Regions from separate parts of the Streptomyces sp. NBC_00252 genome, predicted to be linked through region 2. Evidence: riboswitches for the same ligand, from Rfam matches in the RefSeq annotation. Region 2 holds a riboswitch; the other holds the start of a gene.
The links. Region 2 has a riboswitch for ZMP and ZTP ahead of OHT77_RS18350 (glycine hydroxymethyltransferase). Riboswitches for the same ligand answer to the same signal wherever they lie in the genome.
Positions count from the first base shown of each region.

Region 1 (3,395 bases), 3.1 Mb from region 2:
TGGCGGCGACGCAGTTCCTGGCGACGACGGGCTGATCCCGGGAACGGCTGAGGGCCGCCCGTTTCCGGACGGCCCTCGAGGTCCGCGTGCTCCGCGGGATCAGTACCGCAGGCTCACGGCTCGATGCTGGGGAGGAGTCCCGTGACCGGCGCGGCCATGTCGGTGACCTGGTGGAGCTGCTGGAGGTCGTTCAGGTGGTTCAGGCCCTGCAGCTGGCCGGCGACCCGCGGGACCTCCGCGCGGTGCTCGGCGGGGATCTCACTCACCGCGAGCGAGTCCAGGAGGGCGACCGGGCTGACCTTGCCGTCCTTGAAGGCGGGCGCGTCGGCGGCGTTCGCCATCGGCGCGACGAGGCCGGTGACCCCGACCGCGAGACCAACGGCGGCGGCAATACGTCGTGTTGAGATCATGCCCTCAGCAACGCGGCCGGTCCCCGCGCGGTCACGGGTACCGGCCGCCGCTCACCCGTGAGGCGGATCGCGCCCCCCGGTTTGCCGAGCCCGGCGCGGCGGAGGAGTCTCGTAGGAGAGGCCCTTCGCGGCTCGTCCCTGTTCGGGCCGCGCCCTCTGAGGAGGTCATCATGGGCACCGCGGCACGCCCCGGCTTCGACACCGAAGCACTGCGCCGGGGCATCGAGGACCACACTGCGGCGACACTGCTGTCGCTGTACGCGGACGACGCCGAGATCCACGTCGTCGACCACCAGGCCCAGCCCAGCCATCCCAAGGTTTTGCACGGCCGGGACGAGATCGGCGCGATGCTCGCCGACGTCTACAGCCGCGACATGACGCACAAGCTGGAGGAGTGCGTCGTGGACGGGGACCGGGCCGCCTACAGCGAGTCGTGTCAGTACCCGGACGGGGCGCGAGTCCTCGCCGAGTCGATGCTGCTGCTGCGCGACGGCAAGATCACCCGGCAGACGATGATCCAGGCATGGGACGGATAGCGCGGATGGTGCCGAGGGTCCGGATCAGCACCCGTGTGACCTGGACCTTCTCGGCGACCACGGCACCCGCGCGCGCTTCTGCCGCCCGACGGCGGACCCCGGTCACGGCAGCGGGCCTGCGCGCGTCCGCCGCCCTGCTGGGTTCGGCGCTCCGGGCGGCACGCTCCCGCTCGCTCCCGGCACCGCCCGCCGCTCGGACACGGGGTTTCCGCCATCGATGAGCGGACCAGGACCGTCGGTGACCGGCCGAGGCTGTCGTAAAACTGTCGGTTAGGCTGTTCGTGGGTCGTGACTGGCGCTGAGGTGGAGCACCACCGTGGAGCGGCCCACGCGGAGTCGATGCCGTGCGCCTGGGCGATTGGTCAACCAGCTCAGGAGTGGATCATGTCCCAGGCACGGCTCATGGACGGCACCGCGCTCGCCCGGCGCATCGTCGAAGACACCGCGAAGCAGGCCGCCGACATCACGGAGCGCACCGGTACGGCGCCCTGTCTCGCGACGGTCCTGGTCGGCGCGGACCCGGCCTCCGTCACGTACGTCCGGATGAAGCAGAACCGCAGCCGCAAGGCCGGCATCGAGTCCCGGCACGTGGAACTGCCCGCCGCCACGACCACCGCCGAACTGGTCGCCACCCTCGACGGACTCTCCTCCGACCCTGCCGTGCACGGCATCCTGCTCCAGCACCCGATGGGTGAACACATCGACGAGCGGGCCGCGTTCGAGGCGATCGCGGCGGAGAAGGACGTGGACGGCGTCACCTTCGCGTCGTTCGCGACGATGAGCTTCGGGCTGCCGGGCTTCGTGTCCTGCACGCCCGGCGGCATCATGCGGCTGCTCGACGAGTACGGCGTCGACCCGTCCGGCAAGCGGGCCGTGGTCGTGGGCCGCAGCGCGATCCTCGGCAAGCCGGCCGGCATGCTGCTCCTGGCCCGCGACGCGACCGTCACCTACTGCCACTCGCGCACCCGGGACCTGTCCGACGTGGTCCGCGAGGCCGACATCGTGGTCGCCGCCGTGGGCCGCCCCCGGCTGATCCGCGGCGAGGACATCAAGCCCGGCGCGGTCGTGATCGACGCCGGTTACAACGCGGGCAACGTCGGCGACGTCGACTTCGACTCCGCCGCGGAGCGCGCCTCGCTGATCACCCCGGTGCCGGGCGGTGTCGGCCCGATGACGATCGCCACGCTGCTGGAGCAGACGGTGACCGCCGCGGCCCGGCAGCTCGGGGTGTGATCAGCGCGTCCACGCGCTGTACTCCATGACGTCCCCGGCCTTGACGCCGTACTCGGGCTGGTCCTTCGTGAAGGTGTTCTCCATACCGAGGACGGCGCCGGTGGCCGGGTCCATGATCAGCATCAGCCGGCTGCCCGACCGCTGGTACACATACGCCTGCCCGCTCCGCCCGAGCCGGTCGGTCACCTCGCCCACCGGCCGCAGCCCGTCGGCCCCCGCGAGCAGCCGCGCCAACGCGGCCGACTCACGCGCCCCGAGCGTCCAGTGGTCCAGCAACTCCCCCACGGCACTGAGGAGTTCGGGGGTGGTCAACGGCGTCTTGCTGTACGCCGTCTCCTGGAGATACGCCCGCAGCCCGGCCACGTCGTGCGGCGGCCGGGCATCGGGCGGGACATCGCTCCAACTCGGCGGAAACGTCGTCTCCTTGAGCACACGCCCGTGCTCGACGAGCCGCTCCGTGTGACTGTCGTCCGCGTTCCACCGCACGATGCGTTCCTCGGGAACGGTCACCGGCGGCTTGTCGTCGGACATCCCGAGACTCCACGACTGCACATGGGTTCCCCTGCGCAGAGCGGGAGTTCCGTCGACCGCGACGGCCACCGCGAGTGCCGCGAGCTGCTTCAGGGATACGGGGGTGGAGTGCGCCTGCACCACCAGGGGGCGGGGGGCCGCCACTGCCGGGGCACTGCTCGGCCCACCCAGCACCAGTGTGAGCACGGTCGCGGCAACGGCAGCGGTGGCCACAAGGCTCCACTGCAACCGGCGCCGCCGTGAACGCCGTTCGTGCAGCAGCCTGTTGAGCCCACGCTCCGCGTGATGGTCGAGCGGCCCGTCGCCGTAGAGAGGCCCGTCGGCAGTGACCGGGTTGGCGCCACGCAGGAGTTCAAGTTCATCAGCCATGGCGACGGTCCTTAGAGGGTCGGTACACGAAACGCGCCTCAACTGGGGCGCCCCAAAGGGGCGCGGGCGGCATCAATTTGCGGCTCCGCCGCGTGGGCGCGACCAGCCACGACGGCGCCGCAGAATACATACTCAGCACCCGGCCCCTCCCAGCACCGCAAGCCGATCGATCTCCGCCCTCAACCTCCGCCGAGCCCGATGCAACCGCATCGCCGCAGCCCGCACACCACACCCGAGAACCACGGCGACCTCCTCCACCCCCAGCTCCTCCCACGCCGTGAGCCGCAACACCTCCTGATCGGCAGACGACAGCCGC
Region 1 covers NZ_CP108087.1:1,094,578-1,097,972, forward strand. The annotation lists gene OHT77_RS04820 (ABC transporter ATP-binding protein) at 1-35, shown strand, start outside; gene OHT77_RS04825 (hypothetical protein) at 114-410, opposite strand; gene OHT77_RS04830 (nuclear transport factor 2 family protein) at 581-946, shown strand; ZMP/ZTP riboswitch at 1,225-1,309, shown strand; gene OHT77_RS04835 (bifunctional 5,10-methylenetetrahydrofolate dehydrogenase/5,10-methenyltetrahydrofolate cyclohydrolase) at 1,331-2,179, shown strand; gene OHT77_RS04840 (CU044_5270 family protein) at 2,180-3,079, opposite strand; gene OHT77_RS04845 (RNA polymerase sigma factor) at 3,212-3,395, opposite strand, start outside.
Region 1: another riboswitch for ZMP and ZTP. It lies ahead of OHT77_RS04835 (bifunctional 5,10-methylenetetrahydrofolate dehydrogenase/5,10-methenyltetrahydrofolate cyclohydrolase); the one in region 2 lies ahead of OHT77_RS18350 (glycine hydroxymethyltransferase).

Region 2 (3,395 bases):
GACGGATCCGGCGCCGGAGGTGGCGGACGACGACATCCGCTGGCATCGGGCGCCGCGCCCGGTCTTCGCTCAGTGGGAGCGGGCGGGGTCGCTCGGTGAAGTCGGCGGCGCGGGAAGGGAAGTTGGGAACGGCGCCGAATCGGCGGGGCCCGCCGGAGCCGTCTGGTGGGCGGCGGCGGGCGTGGCCCTCGGGGTGGGCGGCTCGCTGCTGATACGCCGCGCGGCGGCCCGGCGTGAGGCCGGACCGCCGCGCGAGGAACCACGACAGGAACTCATCGATCTGTGAGAGTCGCCGATCTTTGACAACTCAACAGAGGGCGTTGGTCAGCCGTCAGCCGAGGTCGATCTCCGGGTAGAGCGGGAAGCCGGCGACGAGGTCGGTGGCGCGGTGGGAGATCTCGTCCGCGACCTTCGGGTCGAGGATGTGCTGCGCCTTGGACGGCGCGCCCTTGCTGGTGGTGCCGGGCTCCGTGGTGGTGAGGACGCGGTCGATGAGACCGGCGACCTCGTCCATCTCGGCGGTGCCCAGACCGCGGGTGGTCAGGGCGGGCGTGCCGATGCGGATGCCCGAGGTGTACCAGGCGCCGTTGGGGTCGGCGGGGATGGCGTTGCGGTTGGTGACGATGCCCGAGTCGAGCAGGGCGGCCTCGGCCTGGCGGCCGGTGAGGCCGTAGGAGGAGGCGACGTCGATCAGGTTGAGGTGGTTGTCGGTGCCGCCGGTGACGAGGGTGGCGCCGCGGCGCATCAGACCGTCGGCCAGCGCGCGGGAGTTGTCGACGATGCGCTGGGCGTAGTCCTGGAAGGAGGGCTGCCGGGCCTCGGCGAGGGCGACGGCCTTCGCGCCCATCACGTGCGCGAGCGGGCCGCCGAGGACCATCGGGCAGCCGCGGTCGACCTGGTCCTTGAGGGAGTCGTCGCACAGGACCATGCCGCCGCGCGGGCCGCGCAGCGACTTGTGGGTGGTGGTGGTGACGATCTGTGCGTGCGGGACCGGGTCGAAGTCGCCGGTCAGCACCTTGCCCGCGACCAGGCCGGCGAAGTGCGCCATGTCCACCATCAGGGTCGCCCCGACCTCGTCGGCGATCTCGCGCATGATGCGGAAGTTCACGAGACGCGGGTAGGCGGAGTAGCCGCCGACGATGATCAGCGGCTTGAACTCGCGGGCGGAGGCGCGCAGGGCGTCGTAGTCGATGAGGCCGGTGACGGGGTCGGTGCCGTAGGAGCGCTGGTCGAACATCTTGCCGGAGATGTTCGGGCGGAAGCCGTGGGTGAGGTGGCCGCCGGCGTCCAGGGACATGCCGAGCATGCGCTGGTTGCCGAAGGCCTGACGGAGTTCGGCCCAGTCGGCGTCAGAGAGGTCGTTGACCTGACGGACCCCGGCCTTGGCGAGGGCGGGGGCCTCGACCCGGGCGGCGAGGACGGACCAGAAGGCGACGAGGTTGGCGTCGATGCCGGAGTGCGGCTGGACGTAGGCGTGACGGGCACCGAAGAGTTCGCGGGCGTGCTCGGCGGCGAGTGCCTCGACGGTGTCCACGTTGCGGCAGCCGGCGTAGAAGCGGCGGCCGATGGTGCCCTCGGCGTACTTGTCGCTGAACCAGTTGCCCATGGCCAGGAGGGTGGCCGGGGAGGCGTAGTTCTCGGAGGCGATGAGCTTGAGCATCTCGCGCTGGTCGGCGACTTCCTGGCCGATGGCGTCGGCGACGCGCGGCTCGACGGCGCGGATCACGTCGAGGGCGGCGCGGAAGGCGGTGGACTCGTTGGAGAGAGGCACGGAATTGTCGGGCATGGGGACCTCCGGACGTGGCGTTCGGCGTTCACGGTACGGCCCAGGCGCACGGCACACATTCCAGCTCGGGCCGCTCCCCGATGGTCGGTCCCATCCCAGCGCGCCAGTCACGGCCCGCCGGTCAGCCTACCGGGCGTGCCCGACGGTGCGGCTCCTGCGTCCACCATGCGGGCGGGGATAAGAAAGGGGTCACTCTCACCCCCTGGAGACGCCGTGACCAGTACGGAAGCACTCATCGCCGCCGCCGAGGCGCACACCGCGCACAACTACCACCCGCTGCCGTTGATGGTCGCCACCGCTGAGGGTGCGTGGATGACGGACGTGGAGGGGCGGCGGTACCTCGATCTGCTGGCCGGGTACTCGGCGCTGAACTTCGGGCACGGCAACCCGCGGCTGATCGCGGCGGCGAAGGCGCAGTTGGAGCGGGTGACGCTGACGTCGCGGGCGTTCCACCACGACCGGTTCGGCGCGTTCTGTGAGGAGTTGGCAGAGCTGTGCGGCATGGAGCTCGTGCTGCCGATGAACACGGGCGCGGAGGCGGTGGAGACCGCGCTGAAGACGGCCCGGAAGTGGGGGTCTCAGGTCAAGGGGGTGCCTGCCGGGCGGGCGAAGATCGTGGTGGCGGGCAACAACTTCCACGGCCGTACGACGACGATCGTCAGCTTCTCGACCGACCTGGAGGCGCGAGCTGACTTCGGGCCGTACACGCCGGGCTTCGAGATCGTGCCGTACGGCGATCTCACCGCGATGCGGGCGGCGATCAGTGAGAACACGGTCGCCGTGCTGTTGGAGCCGATCCAGGGGGAGGCGGGGGTGGTGGTGCCGCCCGCCGGATATCTGGCGGGGGTGCGGGAGTTGACGCGCGAGCGGAACGTGCTCTTCGTCGCCGACGAGATCCAGTCGGGGCTGGGGCGGACGGGGCGGACGTTCGCGTGCGAGCACGAGGGGGTGGTGCCCGACATGTACGTGCTCGGCAAGGCGCTGGGCGGCGGGGTGGTGCCGGTGTCGGCGGTGGTGTCGAGTGCGGAGGTGCTGGGCGTGTTCCGGCCCGGGGAGCACGGGTCGACGTTCGGCGGGAATCCGCTGGCGTGTGCGGTGGCGCTGGAGGTGATCGCGATGCTGCGGTCGGGCGAGTACCAGGCGCGGGCCACTGAGCTCGGGGAGCATCTGCTCAGGGAATTGCGGGAGTTGACCGGTACGGGCCGGGTGACGGCGGTGCGCGGGCGGGGGTTGTGGGCGGGGGTCGACATCGCTCCGGCGGTCGGGACGGGGCGGGAGATCTCGGAGAGGTTGATGGACCGGGGCGTTCTGGTGAAGGACACCCACGGGTCGACGATCCGGATCGCGCCGCCGCTGATGATCAGCCGGGAGGATCTGGACTGGGGACTGGCCCAGCTGCGCGCGGTGTTGGGGGTCTAGCCGCCACCCCCGGAGTTCCTGGAGAAGACCCCCCGGAGTTCCTGGAGAAGGCCATCGAGTTCCGGGAGGTCGCCTCCCGGTTCCGGGAGTTCGGTGAGAGGGCTCGCCTGAGAGACCGTTGCGATCTCCGCTCCCCTAGAGTCACTTTGTGCTCTTTGGAATGGTGTGCGCGCTCGGCGCGGCGGTCTGC
Region 2 covers NZ_CP108087.1:4,241,996-4,245,390, forward strand. The annotation lists gene OHT77_RS18345 (hypothetical protein) at 1-286, shown strand, start outside; gene OHT77_RS18350 (glycine hydroxymethyltransferase) at 332-1,786, opposite strand; ZMP/ZTP riboswitch at 1,818-1,907, opposite strand; gene rocD (ornithine--oxo-acid transaminase) at 1,952-3,205, shown strand; gene OHT77_RS18360 (hypothetical protein) at 3,366-3,395, shown strand, end outside.